Regions from separate parts of the Oceanobacillus sp. FSL W8-0428 genome, predicted to be linked through region 2. Evidence: predicted binding sites of a transcription regulator. Region 2 holds the regulator's gene; the other holds the start of a gene.
What was found. Region 2 encodes CtsR, which represses protease genes until heat stress. Its sites were predicted from a motif close to ATGGTCAATAAAGGTCAAACA; they were not measured.
Positions count from the first base shown of each region.

Region 1: the regulator CtsR is predicted to act here: its motif matches at 4,603-4,623, upstream of MKY30_RS14830 (ATP-dependent Clp protease ATP-binding subunit).

Region 1 is NZ_JBBORB010000001.1:3,110,867-3,122,180, reverse strand. Features, by position in the region: gene MKY30_RS14840 (hybrid sensor histidine kinase/response regulator) at 1-843, opposite strand, end outside; gene MKY30_RS14835 (LytR/AlgR family response regulator transcription factor) at 925-1,929, opposite strand; gene MKY30_RS14830 (ATP-dependent Clp protease ATP-binding subunit) at 2,375-4,519, opposite strand; gene pdaA (delta-lactam-biosynthetic de-N-acetylase) at 4,918-5,700, opposite strand; gene MKY30_RS14820 (Na+/H+ antiporter family protein) at 5,762-7,069, opposite strand; gene MKY30_RS14815 (YfkD famly protein) at 7,419-8,159, opposite strand; gene MKY30_RS14810 (amino acid ABC transporter permease) at 8,354-9,040, opposite strand; gene MKY30_RS14805 (transporter substrate-binding domain-containing protein) at 9,050-9,913, opposite strand; gene MKY30_RS14800 (YhjD/YihY/BrkB family envelope integrity protein) at 10,103-10,918, opposite strand; gene MKY30_RS14795 (YtxH domain-containing protein) at 11,086-11,314, opposite strand, start outside.
Region 2 is NZ_JBBORB010000001.1:1,490,358-1,501,671, forward strand. Features, by position in the region: rRNA gene MKY30_RS06655 (16S ribosomal RNA) at 1-379, shown strand, start outside; rRNA gene MKY30_RS06660 (23S ribosomal RNA) at 569-3,485, shown strand; rRNA gene rrf (5S ribosomal RNA) at 3,624-3,739, shown strand; gene MKY30_RS06670 (MgtC/SapB family protein) at 4,061-4,747, shown strand; gene MKY30_RS06675 (CtsR family transcriptional regulator) at 4,930-5,397, shown strand; gene MKY30_RS06680 (UvrB/UvrC motif-containing protein) at 5,422-5,973, shown strand; gene MKY30_RS06685 (protein arginine kinase) at 5,970-7,034, shown strand; gene clpC (ATP-dependent protease ATP-binding subunit ClpC) at 7,048-9,477, shown strand; gene radA (DNA repair protein RadA) at 9,706-11,079, shown strand; gene MKY30_RS06700 (PIN/TRAM domain-containing protein) at 11,241-11,314, shown strand, end outside.

The DNA.
Region 1 (11,314 bases), 1.6 Mb from region 2:
GCCCACCAAGAGCAAGGTGTTTGCCAGACGAAAATCAAAATCATAGGATATATTTAAAAACTGATGAATTAACTTATCTCCATTACTTAAAAGAGAAGTTACGATTATCGATAACATTAAAATGGAAAAATAGAATAGGTACTTATCCCGGTTTCCTATCAGATATAAAATAAATGTATACACTGCATGAATTAAAAAGATAACAATGATACTGATTTGAAAATAGCTGGATATCTGTGTTCCTCTTGAGATTGCCTGCTCCGTACCAAATTTCACAGAACGGATGATACCGCTGCTTCTTATATCTTTATAGTTGGCAGCTTGTATAACAATATCAATATTTCCTTCTTCATTTGCTGTAAAAACCACGTTTTGCGGTAAATTTTTAGCTGTATATTGCTCTTCATCTGAAGCTATCTCACCAGAGGAAGACAGCTTTCGTCCATTAACATAGACTTCTGATGAACTGCGAATACTTGGTATGTATAAACCATAATTCTGATCTATATCAGGGTTAACCTTGATTTGTAACCGATAGGTACCATAGCCAAAAGAAGAATTTAAGATATCATTCCAGCCTTCAGGCACATCTAAAATTTCCGATTCACTGCCTGCCCTGCTTACTTCTTCCATAATAAACTGAGAAGGATAGAACTTCCACTCCCCGTCCAAAACAAGTGTTTCTTTGTCCCCCAGATCCCATGATTGTATATCCAGAACACCATTTTGAATATCAGGTTGAATCTCATTTTGAAAAAACCCCATCCAAATCATGCGGAAAGTAGATAAACAAATAATAAAAAGGAGCAGAATAACTCCCAGTCGAATATAATTTTTTCTCATTCCTATCAACTCTTCCACATACAATTTTCAACCTCTATGTCACAGCCGACATAGAGGTGTCCTTGGAGATAAAATCTTTTGCTAATGTTGTAATTTTTTATTCAATAACATTACAGCCTCCTCATCAGAGCTGACAAGCGCACTTAATTTGGAAGCATTATATGATGAAGGATTCTCGTAATAAATGATATGTTTAACCAGATTTTCTATTAATCCCAGCCATATTTTTCTCAGACTGTGTCTTTCTTTAAGAACCCATGCTGCTTCAATTTCCTCCAAATAATTCCCCTGGTATGCTTCTAACAGTTTAAAATATGCAGCTGCAGATACATTGTTATCTCTCAATACATCCAATGCTGCACGCTTCCACTTAACTGATTGAATTTCTACACCTTCTATAGTTATATGATAGAATTCGTCCTGACTGGATATTTTAATCGGCATTCCAATTTGCTGTGTTACCTTTCTAATTTGGTAAACAGTGGAGTACAACTGTGAATGAGCCTTCTCCCAAGGAAGATTACTCCACATTAAATCTGTTAATTCACCTTTTCGAATTGTATTTTCATGATTCTGTACAAAATAAGCAAACAGCTCCTTCGCTTTGGATGTCCTCCATTTTACTTCGATTGGATTATTTTCCTTATAAAAGCGAAGAGCTCCTAAATTCTTAATTCTATAATTTGCTTTATCTGAATCTGATTCCAATGCTGTATTTAATTTTATATAATTACTTTCTTTTATCCTCTGTATCGTTATCTCTAACCGTACTTTTTGAACCGGCTTTAAAATATAATCCAATGCATTTAATTCAAAAGCTTTGACTGCATATTCATTATAGGCAGTTACAAAAACAATCTGTAAGGAAGGCTGTATGTTTAATAGTTTTTCCGCTAAATCAATCCCTTTTATCTCAGGCATATGTATATCCATAAATACAGCATCTATGCTTTCCCTTTGAACATGATCTATTAGATCCCCAGGGCTGTTATATTTGCCTGTAACCTGTACTCCTTCTATTTTATTAAAAAGAAAATCCAAGTATTCTAAAGCTAAATGCTCATCATCGATGATACAAATATTCAATTTATAGCCTCCTAAAAATAGGTTTGTAATTTCATTGAGAAACAAAGTATATAAACATATCATACATGATAATAATGAGAGCTTTAATCGACAATTTTCTATACAAATTCTATACAGAATGAAGCATCGGTTTTCAAAACTCCTTATCATAATTCCTGTACAAAAATTACATCTAATTTTTTTATACCATATATCGACTCAGAAAACCTTCGTTTTTAAAATTATTGTTATTGTTAATTTACGGAAGATACTCTAAAAATCCGTAGCCGCCACTTTATACAGAACAAGAACACTTGGGGGAGCTAAGTCGCAGTTCCTTTAAAACCATAGTTTTATTATAACTTTCCTGTTAACAAAAAAAGACCAGCTAACCCACTAATTGGGTCAGCTGATCCTTGTATATCCCTTTATTTAATATGCCTTACGCAATTATTCTAACTTTTTATTAAGATGCATTTGAAACAACAATTTCTTCTTCATTTACATCCACATGAACTGCTTTTACATCTTCCCCTTCGAGAATTAAATCAGTTAATTGATCTTCTACTTTATCCTGGATAACACGGCGTAATGGACGTGCACCAAAGCGTGGATCGTATCCTAATTTAACAAGACGCTGCTTAGCTTCGTCAGAGATAGTGATGCTGATTTGGTTTTCCTTCATAGTTGCTTCTAAATCATGCAGCATAAGGTCAACAATTTGTAATAGATCTTCTTCTTTTAATTCATTAAAGTTTACAATAGCATCGAAACGGTTCAGAAACTCTGGTTTGAAATAGTTACTTAGATTTTCTAATGTGGAAACTGATTCATGTGTTTTGCTGTTAAAGCCGACATTCACTTGTTTTTCACCAGTTCCGGCATTACTTGTCATAATAATGACTGTATCCTTAAAGCTTACTCTTCTGCCATGAGAATCTGTTAAATGACCGTCCTCCATAATTTGTAAGAACATATTCTGCACATCTGGATGTGCTTTTTCAATTTCATCCAGTAATAGAATAGAGTATGGGCTTCTGCGGATGCGTTCAGTCAGCTGTCCAGCTTCCTCATGTCCTACATATCCTGGTGGTGAACCGATAATTTTAGACACTGCGTGTTTTTCCATATACTCACTCATATCCAGACGGACCAAGGCATCTCTTGTGCCGAACAATTCTTCTGCCAGTACCTTCGTTAATTCTGTTTTTCCGACACCAGTAGGGCCGACAAATAAGAAAGAACCGATTGGACGTTCTTTTGCTTTTAATCCGGCACGGCTTCGGCGAATTGATTTAGCAACTTTTGCTACAGCTTCTTCCTGTCCGATTACTTTGGCACGAAGATCATCAGCCAGATTTTTCATTTTTTCTTTTTCATCTTTTTGCATTTTAGTTACTGGTATACCCGTTTTTTCTTCTACAATCAATTGAATATCAGAAATATCCACATCCATTGTTTTTTCTCCGTCTTCTACTTTATCCAATTGCTTTTGTAATTGAATTTCCTGATAACGGAGATTTGCAGCGCGCTCATAGTCCTCTTTTTCTGCTGCTTCCTGTTTTTGTTTCACAACTTCATCTAAGCGTTGCTGTAATGAATCAGAATCTTTTTGTGCGTTTGCCAGATTCAATCTGGAACCAACCTCATCCATCAAGTCAATTGCTTTATCTGGTAAAAAGCGGTCCTGAATATAGCGGTTGGATAAACCGACAAATGCTTCGACTACTTCATCAGAATAACGTACTTCATGGAATTTTTCATAACGGTCTTTAATTCCCTTCAAGATTTTTACTGCATCTTCTAATGATGGTTCCTTCACGATAATAGGTTGTAAGCGTCGTTCTAACGCTGCGTCTTTTTCAATTTGACGATATTCTTTTAATGTTGTTGCACCAATTACCTGCAAATCACCACGTGCAAGAGCCGGTTTCAAGATGTTGCCCGCATCCATTTGTGAGCTTTCTGCTGTCCCCGCGCCGACAAGAAGGTGAATTTCATCAATAAATACAATTACATCATTACGCTCCTGTAATTCAGCAATCAGTTTATTCATCCGCTCTTCAAATTGACCTCGGATACCAGTGTTTGCAACTAAAGAAGCTACATCCAGCAGATAAATTTCTTTGTTCATTAATTTAGCAGGTACATTACCTTCGACAATATTTACTGCCAGTCCTTCTGCAATTGCGGTTTTACCAACACCTGGTTCACCGATTAATACCGGGTTGTTTTTATTTCTTCTATTCAATGTTTCAATAACTCGTTTAATTTCTTTATCTCTACCAATGACAGGATCAATCTTCCCTGCTCGCGCTTGATCAGTAATATTTTTTGCTAACTGATCAATTAAGCCATTTCCATTGTTTGATTTTTGTTTCGTTCTAGTGCGTGCACTTGCACCACTTTGTTGATTACCTTGGAAAAAGTTGTTGGCAAATGATTGATCCATATTGCCAAATGGAGAATTAGAGAAAAAGTCACTGTTCATCATATTTCCTTGTATTTCTTGTAAACACTCATGGCAAAGATGCACTTCCATACGTTGTCCATTCATTTGCATTTGTGCATTAATCGTTGCCTCATTTTGTCCACAGTTTTGACATTTCATTTCTCATTCCTCCTTTAAATTAGTCAGATAGCTTATTTATTCGTTATTTTGACTTTGACTATCTTTGACTATAATTACATTATACTCTGACCTTCTTTGACTTTCAAGTGTTTTAGTCAAATTTTTTTATTTTTTTTTGACCTTTTGTATTTATGATAGATTGAATATAGGCCAACGCCTTATTACATAAGAGATTTAGCAAGTTATCTGTTTATCAGATTTCTGATCAAAGAGGTTCAAAAATACAAATTTCTTATGAAAAGAATGACTTTCTTTTTTCATAAGGAGAATTTGTTTTTGCAGTATATCAAAAAAACTGTCCTTTTAGAAGCGTAACGTTTTATCAGAATATACTCTTCTGAATAACTACGTTTTCTTCTATAAAAGGACAGTTTACTTTAATAAGGAAACTGCTTTGGCAATTGATTACGCATCCATAAATCATCTAAGTTTTTAAATTGATACCCTTCTTCTTTTAAATCCTGAATTACTTTTTCCAGGGCAGCTGCATTATCACTGGAGACAGCATGCAGTAAAATAATTGCTCCGGGATGAATCTGTTTCATAATCTCGTCATAGGCATAATCTGCACCTTTTTGTGCGTTTGTTTCCCAATCCTTAAAAGCCAGTGACCAAAACACATGAACAAGTCCGAGTTCTGTTGACCATTTCAATGTATCTGAACTGAATGTCCCCCGTGGAGGTCTGACAAATATTAATTCATCTTGATCACTTATCTCGGCAACTGCCTGTTCTAAATCTGTCAGTTCTTTTTCAATGGCTTCCTTATTCATAATTGTAAAGTCTGGATGATGGTAGGAGTGATTTCCAATAATATGCCCTTCCTCCACCATCCTTTTGACTAAATCAGGCTCACTTTCTACATAATGTCCTGTTACAAAAAAAGTTGCTGGAACTTCTTCTTTTTTTAATACATCTAATATGTCAGAGGTAAAGCCCTGCTCGTAGCCATTGTCAAAGGTGAGATAAAGGTTTTTCTCCCCGCTGTCATCCAGATAGAACGCATTATATTTATCCAATACTTCCTGATATGACCCTATCTCCGGAGGCGTATGATTATTATTTTTCTGGTAGCCCCATCCATACGCAAAAGCTGTGTTCCATGTGAAAGCACAAAAGAAAAAGGCAAGTGATAACAGGAAAGCGATTAGTTGTTTCATTCAAATCCCACCCAGTTTTTCTCTTACCTTTTCCTTTTGCTTCTACTTTTATACGCTTTTTTTATAATACCATTGCAGCAATCCAGCCGAAAATAAATAAAGGAATATTATAGTGTATAAATGTCGGTACACAGGTACCCCAGATATGATCATGCTTTCCATCTGCATTAAGCCCCGAGGTTGGCCCCAGCGTACTGTCTGAAGCTGGAGAGCCTGCGTCGCCTAATGCTCCGGCTGTTCCAATTAAAGATGCTGTTGCAAGCGGTGAGAAACCGGCTGCAAGGCAAATTGGAACAAATAATGCTGCAATAATTGGAATGGTTCCAAAGGAAGTTCCGATACCAATCGTAATAATCAATCCAAGTAATAATAATACAAACGCAGTCAGCGGTTTATTATCTCCCAGCATAGAAATCGATACTTCCACTAATTCTCCTATTGCTCCGGTTTTCTGCAGAACATTTGCAAATCCTGCAGCTACCAGGATAATAAAAGAGATGGTAGCCATCATGGAGATACCCTCTGTCATCACCCGGTCCAAGACTTTAAATGGTAATGCTACCAGAACGAACATAGCTATAATTCCAGTTAATGCTCCCAAAATCAAATCTTGCGTAATAATTTGAACAATAAGAGCTAATATAATTGCAATAATCGTCATTAAATGCTGTTTATTGAATGTTACTTCTTCTACTAAATCCTCTGGTTTAATTTTATTTTCTTTTACTGTATCTTTAGGATCTTTATCTTTTCTATAAGTAAATAAGATTCCAATTAACAACCCAACAATCATCCCGGCACCAGGTATCAGCATAGATAATGTTACTTCATGCAAAGTAATTTCTGCACCGTTTGAATTTACCCCTTTTAAAATTAAGTCTTGGAAAACCAGACCGAATCCTACTGGAATCATAATATAGGGTGCTTTCAAACCAAATGTCAGCGCTACTGCTACTGCCCGGCGATCCATCCGCATTTGATCAAATAATTTTAATAAGGGAGGAATTAAAATAGGAATAAAAGCGATATGCACCGGCACTAAATTTTGTGATAAACACGCAACACCAGCTAACGCAAATAGCATTATTGTTTTCTTCCCTGTCAATATACGAATAATAAAATTGACTAATATTTTAGTAATACCTGTGTAGCTGATGGCAACTGCAAAAGCACCTAATAAAATATAACTGAGTGCTGTATTTGCAGAGTCCCCCATCCCAGCCACCATTAATTTAACAGAATCCGTAAATCCTAAACCGCTCATTAATCCGGCAGCAATCGTTGAAATTAAAATAGATAAAATAACATTTACCTTTAATAAACATAAAACAGTCATTAATAGGACTGCTAAAAGAACAACCCATTCCATTTTTCTTCCTCCAATAAATAACCATCAATTTCTTTAACACTTTATCATGATAAAGCAACAAAGATAAAATTGCAAGGAATTTTTATACTCATTTGAAATACTCCCACACTCCCCTCATGCATAGAGGCAGAAAGTTTTTTCCAGAAATTGATAAAAAGGACTGCCTTCAGACAATCCTTTGTTATTAGAATAAGATATCTTAGAGTTTTATAAATGGATTAGATGGAGTGGGTAATCGCAGTCCTACTCCCAATCTCAGTTCCATCTGTTCCTTTTATTTAGAAATAACTGATGTCAGCCCCAAACGAAAATCGAGAAGATTTAAGACAGACCATCACAATTTGAGCTATTATTTGACTTTGAATGAAAAGGACAAATAATCCTGTACTGGTATCCAGGCACCAATTCCTTGTTTTGTTACATTTTTAATTTGAATGGTTTTATTGGAGCCTTTTAATTCAATATAGACTTCTCCAAATGTTACCTGGCCCTTTTCATTAACTGCAGGAGCATAGGCATCAAGTATTCCATGCTTCTGAACCGGGATGTTATATGAATTTGCCAATTTTGTATTATGCCCAATAACGGTTTGATAAGAGAGAGGCAGCTTTGTTTTTTCGCTTGCCTTTAATAACATCATTGTTTTTACCTGTTCTGGATTACTTATTTTACTGGTTAAAGCACCTTTTACTTCTTTTTGCTCCTGTTGGTAATAACTCATTTCTTGTGCCTGGTCACCACCGATATTATTCATTTCATTTTTATTAATCAATTGATATTCCCAGTTGACATTTGATTCACTGGATTGATAATTTATCGGCCACCTTCCCAGATAAACCATACCGCGGTAGCCAATTGCAATTGGAGAAGGTTTAATATTGCTTTCATTTAAAATCTTGATCAGCTCCGGATTTTCAATTGGTATATCGACACCCTCGATTAACTCCTTTGTTAAATCACTCGCCTCAATAATTTCCTGGTCTTCAGTTGAATTTGGAAATGTGTTTTCTTTGGATACATCTAATACATGACTAGGTATATCAGATTCTTTTTTCTCTTTTATTTCTTCAGCAAAACTGTTCATTGGCATCCACAGCCATGCTAAACATAAGAGCAGCATAAAAAAATAAACACGATTGCATTTTTTCATTTCCGTACCTTCCTTTCTTTTTGTTTTATTTTTTCTGAAAGGAAGAAAACTATACATCCGGTACTTTGAGACTTTTTGGCAAATAAAAAGAGATACCCTTTTAGCCTTAAAGAGTATCTCTTTCATTCCTATATTTATTTTATAAATGCACTATACCTTTTCTCTAAACGCTCCTGCAACATGCCAATTAAAATACACACCGGCCAATAAATAAGCGCCACTAAAATATACATGGTCATTGCATCAAATTCTCTTCCTGCAACAATTTGCGCTTTTTGAAACAGCTCCGGCACTGTAATTACTGCTGTTAAAGAAGTTGCCTTCACAATATCCATAAAGACATTTGTTAATGGAGGGATTGCAATCCGGGTGGCTTGTGGCAAAATAATTTTACGCAAAGTCAGCCAATAAGGCATATTCAACGCCCGTGACGATTCCCATTGTCCCTTCTCCACACTACTTAATGCGGATCTGTCAATTTCAGCAATATAGGCGGCACTATTCAACCCCAGTCCAATAATTGCAGCATGAACAGCTACAAGCTGAATTCCCGCTGAAGGCAAGCCCAGATATAGAATATATAAAAATACGATAATCGGTGTTCCCCGCATAAACGATATATACAGCCGTGCCGGCCATCTCACTAAGCCATATTTAGAGCTTCTCGCCAAAGCTAACAGCAGCCCTAAAATAAGTCCAATAAGCATACTTCCAATGGAAATAAGCAAGGTTATGGGGAGTCCTCCCAATACAAATGGCAAGCTCTCCCAAGCTAATTGGACATCAAAGAATCCACCAAAATTCACATTTGATATGTTCATTAGAAGCCTCTAAAAGTCCAGACCTTCTACAATTTCAACTTCTATATCCGGTTCCTCTGAAGCATCTTCTTCATAGAATTTTTTTGCCAATTCGCTTAATGTCCCATCTTCACGCATATCGTTTAAAGCACTATTAATTTCTTCCTGAAGTTTGCTTGCATCCTTTGGCATCATAATCGCCTGCTCTGTCGGATTAAATTTCAGTGTAGGATGCAGATGTAAATCAAAGTCAGGAAATGCTGCTACTCCAAATTTAGTCAGGTAATAATCATTTAATACCAAATCTGTTCTTCCTGTACTTATATCACTCAGGTAAGCTTCATTTGGAGCATTTCCATACGTTACAACCTCCGCCCCAAAATGCTCTGCGATTTGACTGTAAATGGTTGTTGCTGCCCCGCCGGCTTTTTTCCCTTCTAAATCTTCAAGTGTTTCTATTCCTGAATTATCCGATTCTCTTACTGCTGCCACTATATACGAGTATTTATACGGGTCAGAAAATCCAAATTTCTCTTGATTTTTTTCTGTTATAGTTGCATCATTAGCTCCAACATCAATTCTGCCGCTATTAATCGCTGTAGCTAAATCATCCGCACCCAAAATTTCAAATTTAACCTCTAAGCCTAAACGTTCCCCAATCTCTTTCATAATCTCCACCGTATATCCCGTTAACTCATCATTCTCATCGTAATAGGATGCACCGATCAGGGTTCCAGAAGTCCCAGCCACAATTTCGCCTTTTTCCTGAATTTCTTCCCAATGCTTATCCTCTGCTTCGGCATTATCTTCGTTGTCGTTATCCCCTTCACTACAAGCAGCCAGTAAAAATACTGTAAGAAGCATAAAACTAAAAACAAATAAGTTCTTCCTCACCACAAAACCTCCCTGTATTATACTTTTTATACAGAAATAGTATAACAAAGAAAGTCTTATATGAAAACATTTTATAATTCTGTATAATAAATTCTAAATCTTATAGTAATACAATTTAACAAATGCACATTTGTTGATTAATTTCTCCCTATAAAAAAGGAAACGGCTAATTATCTGGCCGTTTCCTTTCTAAGCTCTTTTCTGATTTAGAATCGTTGCATTTAAAATGCCGCCGATAATAATAATAATTCCAAATAAATAGAACCAGATTAACAAAATAATAATAGTACCTAAACTGCCATAAGTGGCAGAAAAATTCCCTAAGTTATGCACATAAAAGGAAAATCCCCAGGATACCAGCTGCCAGGCAAGTGTTGCAAATGCTGTACCCCAGACCACCTGTGAAAATTTTAGTCGCCGATTAGGCGCAAGCTTATACAAAAATAGTAACACGATAAAGAAGATAAGAGATGAGACTACCCATCGCAAGGTTCCCCATACCGCTAAAAAAGATTCTGTAAAACCAATCCAGGAAAAAAGATAAGTACCAATCATTTTTCCAAAAACCGGCAGCAATAAAGCTAAAATTATAATTAAAACCATCCCTATTGTAAGCATCATTGCTACAAGCCGTGAAACTATAAACGAGCGGTCTGTCTTAATCCCGTAAGCGTGGTTAAATGCTCTGGTAATTGCATTGACACCATTGGACGCTGCCCATAAGGTTCCAATAATACTGATGGAAAGCAGACCGCCGTTTTGAACAGTTAATGATTGCAAATTTGTTGTAATAAGCCCCATCACTTGCTCAGGTGCGAAGTCTCCAATTGTTTCCAAAATCAAACCCATATCAATCGGCAGGTATGGAATTAGATTAAGTAAGAAAATTAAAAAAGGAAATAAAGACAATATAAAGAAATAAGAAAGCTGAGCTGCCAGTCCAAACACCTCGACTTCTCCATAACGTCTCCAAAAATCCTTGCCTATACCCTGAAGGTTTCGAATGCCGATCCACCTGCCCTTCTTGCTTGGTGAGCTTCCTCTTTAAAACAGCTTGTTCAAAAAAGGAGAAGGGAGATGTTAAAATCTTTATCTCAATACGAAATAAAGGTAACATTTTATTTTTTTACATTCTTATCCTTCCATCAACCCTTACTTTTGAACATCCTGTATTAATCTATTGCTTTACCTGAATATTTATTCGTAACTTTATCTAATGTTTGCTCCACTTGCTCTAAAGCGTTCATAGCATTAGAAGATCCACTTTCAAAAACATGATTCACCTTATCCACTGTTTTTTGCAGGCCTTGAATTGCTTCGGAAGGATTGCTGATATAATAAGATGATGCAGCTTTCATATCTTTTACTTTTCCGCATGCATAACTGCGTGCTTCTTTATCA
Region 2 (11,314 bases):
TGACAAACCGGAGGAAGGTGGGGATGACGTCAAATCATCATGCCCCTTATGACCTGGGCTACACACGTGCTACAATGGACGGAACAAAGGGAAGCAAGCCCGCGAGGTCAAGCAAATCCCATAAAACCGTTCTCAGTTCGGATTGTAGGCTGCAACTCGCCTACATGAAGCCGGAATCGCTAGTAATCGCGGATCAGCATGCCGCGGTGAATACGTTCCCGGGTCTTGTACACACCGCCCGTCACACCACGAGAGTTCGTAACACCCGAAGTCGGTGAGGTAACCTTTTTGGAGCCAGCCGCCGAAGGTGGGACGAATGATTGGGGTGAAGTCGTAACAAGGTAGCCGTATCGGAAGGTGCGGCTGGATCACCTCCTTTCTAAGGATATATAACGGAATTTTGTACTTGGTTGTTTGGTTCAGTTTTGAGAGAGCAATCTCTCTTTTTGTACCTTGAAAACTAAATAAGAGTAACAACGACATCAAACTTTAGAAATAAGGCAAAAAAGCTATTGATATAGCAACACAACTGATTACGAAGTAATCAGCAAACTTATTCCAAAACTTTAGTTAAGTGAATAAGGGCGCACGGTGGATGCCTTGGCACTAGGAGCCGATGAAGGACGGGACTAACACCGATATGCCTCGGGGAGTTGTAAGTAAACTTTGATCCGGGGATTTCCGAATGGGGGAACCCACTGTTCGTAATGGGACAGGACATCTATCTGAATACATAGGGTAGATGAGGCAGACCCGGGGAACTGAAACATCTCAGTACCTGGAGGAAGAGAAAGAAAAATCGATTTCCTGAGTAGCGGCGAGCGAAACGGAAAGAGCCCAAACCAAGAAGCTTGCTTCTTGGGGTTGTAGGACACTCTATTGGAGTTACAAAGAAATTCTTTAAACGAATCGACTTGGAAAGGTCAGCCGAAGAAGGTAACAGCCCTGTAGTTGAAAAGGAATTTCCTCCGGAGTGTATCCTGAGTACGGCGGAACACGTGGAATTCCGTCGGAATCCGGGAGGACCATCTCCCAAGGCTAAATACTACCTAGTGACCGATAGTGAACCAGTACCGTGAGGGAAAGGTGAAAAGCACCCCGGAAGGGGAGTGAAATAGAACCTGAAACCGTGTGCCTACAAGTAGTCGGAGCCCGTTAATGGGTGACGGCGTACCTTTTGTAGAATGGACCGGCGAGTTACGATTGTATGCAAGGTTAAGTGGAAGACACGGAGCCGTAGCGAAAGCGAGTCTGAATAGGGCGAATGAGTATGCGGTCGTAGACCCGAAACCGTGTGATCTACCCATGTCCAGGGTGAAGGTCAGGTAACACTGACTGGAGGCCCGAACCCACGTATGTTGAAAAATGCGGGGATGAGGTGTGGGTAGCGGTGAAATTCCAATCGAACACGGAGATAGCTGGTTCTCTCCGAAATAGCTTTAGGGCTAGCCTCAAGATCGTGAGTACTGGAGGTAGAGCACTGATTGGACTAGGGGCCCCTACCGGGTTACCGAATTCAGTCAAACTCCGAATGCCAGTTACTTCAACTTGGGAGTCAGACTATGGGTGATAAGGTTCATAGTCGAAAGGGAAACAGCCCAGACCGCCAGCTAAGGTCCCAAAGTATACGTTAAGTGGAAAAGGATGTGGCGTTGCACAGACAACCAGGATGTTGGCTTAGAAGCAGCCATCATTGAAAGAGTGCGTAATAGCTCACTGGTCGAGTGACGCTGCGCCGAAAATGTACCGGGGCTAAACGTATCACCGAAGCTGCGGATTGTTCTTACGAACAATGGTAGGAGAGCGTTCAAAGTGCAGAGAAGTCAGACCGTGAGGACTGGTGGAGCGCTTTGAAGTGAGAATGCCGGTATGAGTAGCGAAAAAAGAGTGAGAATCTCTTTCACCGAATGCCTAAGGTTTCCTGAGGAAGGCTCGTCCTCTCAGGGTTAGTCGGGACCTAAGCCGAGGCCGACAGGCGTAGGCGATGGACAACAGGTTGATATTCCTGTACCACCTCATGATTGTTTGAACAATGGGGGGACGCAGGAGGATAAGGAGTGCGCACTGATGGATGTGCGTCCAAGCATGCGAGGAAGTCAGATAGGCAAATCCGTCTGACATATTTCTGAGCTGTGATGGGGAGGGAAATAGAGTACCGAAGTTCCTGATTTCACACTGCCAAGAAAAGCCTCTAGTTAGATCATAGGTGCCCGTACCGCAAACCGACACAGGTAGGCGAGGAGAGAATCCTAAGGTGAGCGGGAGAACTCTCGTTAAGGAACTCGGCAAAATGACCCCGTAACTTCGGGAGAAGGGGTGCTCACTTGTGAGTGAGCCGCAGTGAATAGGCCCAAGCGACTGTTTAGCAAAAACACAGGTCTCTGCGAAGCCGAAAGGCGAAGTATAGGGGCTGACACCTGCCCGGTGCTGGAAGGTTAAGGGGAAGAGTTAGCGTAAGCGAAGCTTTGAACCGAAGCCCCAGTAAACGGCGGCCGTAACTATAACGGTCCTAAGGTAGCGAAATTCCTTGTCGGGTAAGTTCCGACCCGCACGAAAGGTGCAACGACTTGGGCACTGTCTCAACGAGAGACCCGGTGAAATTATACTATGCGTGAAGATGCGCATTACCCGCGACAGGACGGAAAGACCCCGTGGAGCTTTACTGTAGCCTGATATGGAATGTTTGTGCAGTTTGTACAGGATAGGTGGGAGCCTTTGAAGCGTGAGCGCCAGCTTACGTGGAGGCACCCGTGGGATACCACCCTAACTGTATGACCATTCTAACCCAGGACCGTAATCCGGTTCGGAGACAGTGTCAGGCGGGCAGTTTGACTGGGGCGGTCGCCTCCTAAAAGGTAACGGAGGCGCCCAAAGGTTCCCTCAGAATGGTTGGAAATCATTCGTAGAGTGTAAAGGCAGAAGGGAGCTTGACTGCGAGACCTACAAGTCGAGCAGGGACGAAAGTCGGGCTTAGTGATCCGGTGGTTCCGCATGGAAGGGCCATCGCTCAACGGATAAAAGCTACCCCGGGGATAACAGGCTTATCTCCCCCAAGAGTTCACATCGACGGGGAGGTTTGGCACCTCGATGTCGGCTCATCGCATCCTGGGGCTGTAGTCGGTCCCAAGGGTTGGGCTGTTCGCCCATTAAAGCGGTACGCGAGCTGGGTTCAGAACGTCGTGAGACAGTTCGGTCCCTATCCGTCGTGGGCGTTGGAAGTTTGAGAGGAGCTGTCCTTAGTACGAGAGGACCGGGATGGACACACCGCTGGTGTACCAGTTGTTCCGCCAGGAGCATAGCTGGGTAGCTACGTGTGGAAAGGATAAGTGCTGAAAGCATCTAAGCATGAAGCCCCCCTCAAGATGAAACTTCCCATCACTTCAAGTGAGTAAAATCCCTCAGAGACGATGAGGTTGATAGGTCCGAGGTGGAAGCGTGGCGACACGTGCAGCTGACGGATACTAATCGATTGAGGACTTATCTAAGTTTTTTGATGTCACGTTACTCTTATTTAGTTTTCAGGGTGCAAATTTAAAAAAAGTGTTGCATTTTTATTCTGAAGTGCATATAATATAACTTGTCCTTGTTTTTAAGGAAACATCTTCAAGTTACATATTGTATTGTCTGGTGGCGATAGCGAAGAGGTCACACCTGTTCCCATGCCGAACACAGAAGTTAAGTTCTTCAGCGCCAATGGTAGTTGGGGGCTTCCCCCTGCGAGAGTAGGACGTTGCCAGGCACATTAAAAAAAGAGTTAAGCTTATGCTTAACTCTTTTTTTGTATTCTTAAACCTTCTATATTAAATTTGGAATCATAAAATAATTAAATAAGCTTATTAAAAATAGTAATCCAGAATAGATAATAAAATTTTCTTATTAGCAAATTAAAAGGATTAGAATATAATGGAAGTTAGACATGATAAAATTTAAAAATGATATTTTTGAGAGAGGAGATGGAGACAAGCTATTCTTTTCTATCTATTCGAATATGCATAAAAGATGAAACGATCACGTAAAGATATAATTGCATTTTAAATTCTATACAAAGGAGTAAGTAAAATTGGAACAATTCATTGGTGGTGATTTTCTTGTTATTGTATCACGTTTATTTATTGCTTTGATATTATCTGGTTTAATTGGTTTTGAACGAGAAATTAATAATCATTCAGCTGGGTTCCGTACGCATATACTAGTAGGAGTAGGATCCTGTTTAATGATGATTTTATCAATTTTTGGTTTTATCGCTTTCATGGAACAATATGATAATATTCGATTCGATCCTGCCCGTATCCCTTCTTATGTAATTAGCGGTATCGGCTTTCTGGGAGCAGGTACAATTATTGTTTACGGAGGAACTATCAAAGGGTTAACAACAGCTGCTTCTATATGGGCTGTAGCAGGTATTGGATTAGTTGTCGGAGCCGGTATGTACAGCGTTGCTATTGTAACAACGCTTATTATTCTTGTCAGTTTAATTTTTTTAAATCAAATAGAGCATTTCTTCCCCCGATTTAAATCAAGCAATTTTATTGAGATTATTGCATCAGAGGAATTTGAAATACATGAAGCAGTAAAGTCAATTGAAAAGAATCATTTTAATATTAAACAAATGGAGATAAAATTGTTGGAAGGTAATCAACGCAGAATTCATATGTGGACAAATATGAAGGGGAATAAAAATTTAATTTATTTATTTGATGATATATCCAAGCTTCCAGGAGTGGTAAATATAACAAAACGAAGTTAAAATTTAAATATTTTCATAGAGTTTCTATAATTATGTTTTGATTTCTTGTCTGTTTGTCAAAAATAGAAATACCATCCATTTGCAACTTAAAGAATTTATATTATAATAAAGTCATAGTCAAAGTTAGTCAAAGTCAAAGGAACTGATTTATCGAATAAATTATTTGATTTGAGGTGCGAAGGATGAGTAACATTTCAGATATCATTGAACAATATTTGAAAAAAGTATTACAGGCAGAGGAGCAGCAAGCTATCGAAATTAAAAGAAGTGAAATTGCAGATCAATTTCAATGTGTACCTTCTCAAATAAATTATGTGATTAATACACGATTTACTGTGGAGAAGGGGTATATTGTGGAAAGTAAGCGTGGGGGTGGCGGTTATATTCGGATTATGCGTATACGTCATCAGAATCAATCAGAGTTAATCGATGAAATTATATTTTTAATCGGTGATTCGATCCCCCAACGTGCTGCCTTAGATATTTTAGATCGGCTTTTAGAGGAGGAGCTGATTACAGCACGTGAAGCAAAGTTAATGTTAGCAAGTATTGATAGAACAACATTGGCTTTTCAATTACCATTACGTGATGAATTGCGTGCACGTATACTCAAATCTGCATTAACTGCTCTTAAGTATTTGAACGATTAATTACCTGAAGGGGAGGAGCGTCGTATGGAATGCCAGGAATGCCATGAAAGAAAGGCTACATTACATTTTAAACATATAATAAATGGCCAGGAGACAAAAATCAGTCTTTGTGAAGTATGTGCCAAGAAGAAAGGGTATTTAAGCTATCCAGAAGAAGGATATTCTTTAAATGACCTTTTATCAGGGCTGTTCCAAAAGGATGGATTAAATTTGAGCTCTGCAGGAACAACAAAATCCAATCAGTCCCAAGAACTGAAATGCCCCTCTTGCGGCAGAACGTTTAGTGAATTTAAAAAGGCCGGGAAATTTGGCTGTGCAAATTGTTATGCTTCCTTTGGATCCAAGGTAGAACCAATTTTACGGCGTGTACATGCTGGAAATACAAAGCATACTGGCAGGATACCAAAGCGTGCAGGAAAGTATATACAGCAAAAACAATTAATTTCTTCTCATAAAGAAGAGTTAAAACAGCTGATTGAAGAAGAAGAGTTTGAAAAGGCAGCTGTTCTTCGTGATAAAATCAGAGAACTGGAGAAAGAAAATCACCAAAATAAGGAAGCGGGTGATAACACGTGACATTAGAATCATTTATAAACGAAGCGATTAGCCCATGGATGCTGGAGGATGGTCCAGATAAAGATATAGTGATGAGCAGCCGCGTTCGTTTAGCCCGCAACTTTGCTGATCAATTGTACCCGACATCCGGTAATCAAGAAGCATTAGAAGAAGTACTGCAGTTTATTAAGAAAAATTATACTCAGCAGGAAGATACGGAGCAGAATTCCATTTCATTTATACCAATGAATAATTTAAATATGATTGAAAAACTTGTTTTGGTGGAAAAACACTTAATAAGTCCACATTTAATTAAGCATAGTGATCATGCGGCTGTGTTATTATCCGAAAATGAGCAGACTTCGATTATGGTAAATGAAGAGGACCATTTGCGTATCCAGGTGTATTATCCAGGTCTACAGCTGAAAAAAGCATTGGAGGAAGCATACTACTTAGATGATTGGCTGGAAGAAAAGGCCGACTATGCATTCGACGAGACAAAAGGTTACCTCACCAGTTGTCCTACAAATATTGGAACTGGGATGCGAGCTTCTATTATGATGCATTTACCTGCTCTCGTGCTGACAAAGCAAATTAATCGGCTGATTCCCGCAATCAACCAGCTAGGTCTTGTTGTCAGAGGGATATATGGTGAGGGCAGTGAGGCAAGAGGAAATATATTTCAAATATCAAATCAGATTACGCTGGGCAAATCGGAAGAGGACATTATAGAAGATTTGGAGAGCATTGTTAATCAGCTCGTGGAGCATGAGCGCATGGCTCGTGTATATATTTACGAACAATCAGAGATTAGCCTGGAGGATCGCGTCTTCCGTTCATATGGAACATTAAAAAATAGCAGGATAATTGATTCAAAGGAAGCTGCGATTTGTATTTCAAATTTGCGTTTAGGTATAGATTTAGGCATAATAGAAAACATTTCCGAGAATATACTGAATGAGCTGATGGTTTTAACACAACCTGGATTCCTGCAACATTATGCTAATAAAGCATTACGCTCTGATGAACGTGATATTCGAAGGGCTTCCATCATTCGTGAAAGATTAAATTTGAAAAAGTAGGAGGAAATAACATATGATGTTTGGTCGCTTTACAGAGAGAGCACAAAAGGTATTAGCATTATCTCAAGATGAGGCTGTACGATTAGGCCATAATAATATTGGAACAGAGCATATTCTTCTTGGTTTGGTACGTGAAGGGGAAGGCATAGCTGCGAAAGCATTGCAATCTCTCGGCTTGGAAGTATCTAAAATTCAAGAAGAAGTTGAAAAGCTGATTGGTGTTGGCAAGCAGCCTTCTCAATCCATTCATTATACTCCCAGAGCGAAGAAGGTCGTTGAATTATCTCAGGATGAAGCAAGGAAGCTGGGCCACTCTTATGTTGGAACAGAGCATATTCTCTTAGGTTTAATCCGTGAAGGAGAAGGAGTTGCTGCCCGTGTTTTAAATAACCTTGGTGTAAGCTTAAATAAAGCCCGGCAGCAGGTGCTTCAGCTCTTAGGGAGTAATGAGTCCCAGGCAGGGCGCCAAGGGCGCACAGGGCAGCAGACAAACGCAAGCACCCCTACTTTAGATTCTTTAGCCCGCGATTTGACAGTCAGCGCGAAAGAAGGAAAGATAGACCCTGTTATTGGACGCTCCAAGGAAATTGAACGTGTTATTCAAGTACTGAGCCGCCGAACTAAAAACAACCCTGTGCTTATTGGTGAGCCCGGTGTCGGCAAGACTGCTGTTGCAGAAGGACTAGCACAGCAAATTATTGATAATGAGGTTCCGGAAACACTGCGCGATAAACGTGTGATGACATTAGATATGGGTACTGTTGTTGCAGGAACAAAATATCGTGGTGAGTTTGAGGACCGCTTGAAAAAAGTAATGGAAGAGATTCGTCAATCAGGGAACGTTATTTTATTCATTGATGAGCTCCATACCCTTATTGGTGCCGGTGGAGCAGAGGGTGCAATTGATGCATCTAATATTCTTAAGCCATCACTTGCCCGCGGAGAATTACAATGTATTGGAGCAACGACATTAGATGAGTACCGGAAATACATTGAAAAGGATGCTGCGTTAGAGCGCCGGTTCCAGCCAATTCAGGTGGATGAACCGACACTTGATGAAACAATTCAAATTTTAAAAGGCTTAAGAGACCGCTATGAAGCGCATCATCGTGTAACAATTACAGATGAGGCAATTGAAGCAGCAGCAACCTTATCTGATCGATATATTACGGACCGTTTCCTGCCGGATAAGGCAATTGATTTAATTGATGAAGCTGGTTCAAAAGTACGCTTGAACTCATATACTGTTCCGCCAAACTTAAAAGAGCTGGAACAGAAATTAGAAGAGGTAAGAAAAGAAAAAGATGCTGCAGTACAAAGTCAGGAATTTGAAAAGGCAGCATCACTAAGAGATTCTGAACAGCGTTATCGGGAAAACCTTGAGAAAACAAAGGATGAGTGGAAGGAAAAGCAGGGGCAGACCGATTCTGAAGTAACCATGGAGGATATTGCTGCAGTTGTATCAATTTGGACAGGAGTTCCTGTTTCTAAACTGACGAAGGATGAGAGTGAGCGTCTGCTGAACATGGAAGAAATTCTTCATGATCGTGTTATTGGTCAATCCGAAGCAGTAAATGCTGTAGCAAAAGCAATTCGCCGTGCCCGCGCCGGGTTAAAAGATCCAAAACGTCCAATTGGCTCTTTCATATTCCTTGGGCCAACTGGTATCGGTAAAACAGAGCTTGCCCGTGCGCTTGCAGAAGTAATGTTTGCCGATGAAGATGCTATGATCCGCATTGATATGTCTGAGTACATGGAAAGGCATGCGACTTCCCGTTTAGTTGGGTCTCCTCCAGGCTATGTAGGTTATGAAGAGGGAGGACAATTAACAGAAAGAGTCCGCCGTAAACCATATTCTGTTGTTCTGCTGGATGAAGTGGAAAAAGCACATCCAGAAGTCTTTAACATTCTCTTGCAGGTACTTGAGGATGGCAGGTTGACCGATTCAAAAGGAAGAGTTGTTGATTTCCGTAATACTGTTATCATCATGACTTCTAATGTTGGAGCAAGCGAATTGAAGCGTAATAAATACGTCGGTTTCACATTAGATAATGAAGAAAGACAGCATCAGGATATGAAATCAAAGGTTCTGGACGAATTGAAAAAGGCATTCCGCCCAGAATTCCTAAATCGTATTGATGAGACCATCGTGTTCCATTCCTTGGAGAAAAAACACATGAAGGATATTGCATCATTAATGCTGAAACAGCTACAAAAACGCTTAGAAGAGCAAGACTTAACACTTTCTCTTACAGATAAAGCGATTGAAAAAATTGCTAATGAAGGCTTTGATCCAGAGTATGGTGCCCGTCCACTGAGACGCTCTATTCAAAGTAATATTGAGAATTTATTGTCAGAAGAGCTTTTAAAAGGTAACATTCAAAAAGAGCAAAAGGTAAAAATAGGCTTAAACAGCAAAGGAGAATTTATTATCCTTTCTTAAAAAGAACTTCCTAATAAAGTATCAAAAGCTAGAAGAACATGGGTTCTTCTAGCTTTTCTCCATTATATTGAAAAAACTTGTGGCATAAATATGGAAGATAGTTTTTTAATTTGATGCTTTCCTGTAACCTATGAAAACCAGAAATAGTCTATAATAAGAAATATGGGTGGTTTCATGTATAGTGACTTGCATTAGACATGGAACATTGATTGAAGGAGGTTTCAAACGTTGGCAAAAAGGAAAACAAAATTTGTCTGTCAAGAATGTGGTTATGAATCGGCTAAGTGGATGGGAAAATGTCCAGCTTGCCATCAATGGAATACAATGGTAGAAGAAATTGAAGCTGCTGCTGTAAAAGGCAGAACAGGATATATGTCTGGTATAACCTCCTCACAAAAGCCTGAAAAAATCACCTCTATTGAATCGAAGAAGGAACCTCGTGTGACAACGAAAATGAGGGAATTTAATCGTGTGCTGGGCGGAGGCGTTGTTTTAGGATCACTGGTTTTAATTGGCGGAGATCCGGGTATTGGAAAATCAACCCTCTTATTACAAATATCTGCACAGCTGGCGGAGAAAGATTTACCGGTTCTTTATGTTTCAGGTGAAGAATCTACAAGACAAACAAAATTACGTGCAGATCGGTTAGATATAAAAACAGATAAACTGTATGTATTATCAGAAACAAATTTAATGGATATAAGCAGACAGATAGAAGAAATTAACCCCTCCTTTGTCGTTGTTGATTCTATTCAAACCGTTTTTAAAGAAGAGATAACAAGTGCGCCCGGCAGTGTTTCACAGGTTAGAGAATGTACAATGGAGCTTATGAAAATTGCGAAGACCAAAGGTATTCCTATTTTTATTGTCGGTCATGTAACCAAAGAAGGCTCCATTGCAGGTCCCCGTTTATTAGAACATATGGTGGATGCTGTATTGTACTTTGAAGGAGAACGGCATCACACTTATCGTATTTTAAGAGGTGTGAAGAACCGTTTTGGAAGTACAAATGAAATGGGGATTTTTGAGATGAAGGAGGAAGGATTACGTGAAGTAATGAACCCTTCTGAAATCTTCCTGGAAGAAAGATCTCAAGGTGCTGCCGGATCGACTGTTGTTGCTTCGATGGAAGGAACGCGGCCGGTTTTAGTAGAAATACAGGCATTGATTTCACCGACAAGCTTTGGTAATCCGCGCAGGACGGCCACAGGGGTAGATCATAATCGGGTACCGCTTTTGATGGCTGTATTGGAAAAACGCGTCGGGCTTATGCTGCAAAATCAAGACGCTTATATTAAAGTAGCAGGTGGTGTAAAGCTGGACGAGCCGGCTATTGATTTAGCACTTGCGGTCAGTATTGCATCAAGCTTCCGGGATCAGCCGACAAAGCCAAATGATATTTTTATAGGAGAGGTTGGCCTTACAGGGGAAATTCGTCGTGTATCCCGTATTGAACAACGGGTACAGGAGTCTGCAAAATTAGGGTTTAAGCGGGTAATTTGTCCGAAAAATAATTTAGACGGCTGGAATTATCCAGCAGGTATCGAAGTAATTGGTGTTTCCAATGTGCAGGAAGCTTTAGAAATTGGATTACATCAGTAGAGTTTTAAGAAAATGTTCAAAAAGTGCTGTGGCTGCTCATCCCATCGAAATTTGCGGGTCCGTTTTTTGAACATAAACTTTTCGAAGAATTCCAATCAGGTTAGCATATATTACGCATCATTTGGTAATACTACTAATACTAGTCAGGAGGTGTAAAGGAATTGATGAAAAAAGTAGTACACTTATTTTTTATTATATTGGGCGGTACCATGGGGTATCTCTATCTTCCGGCAAT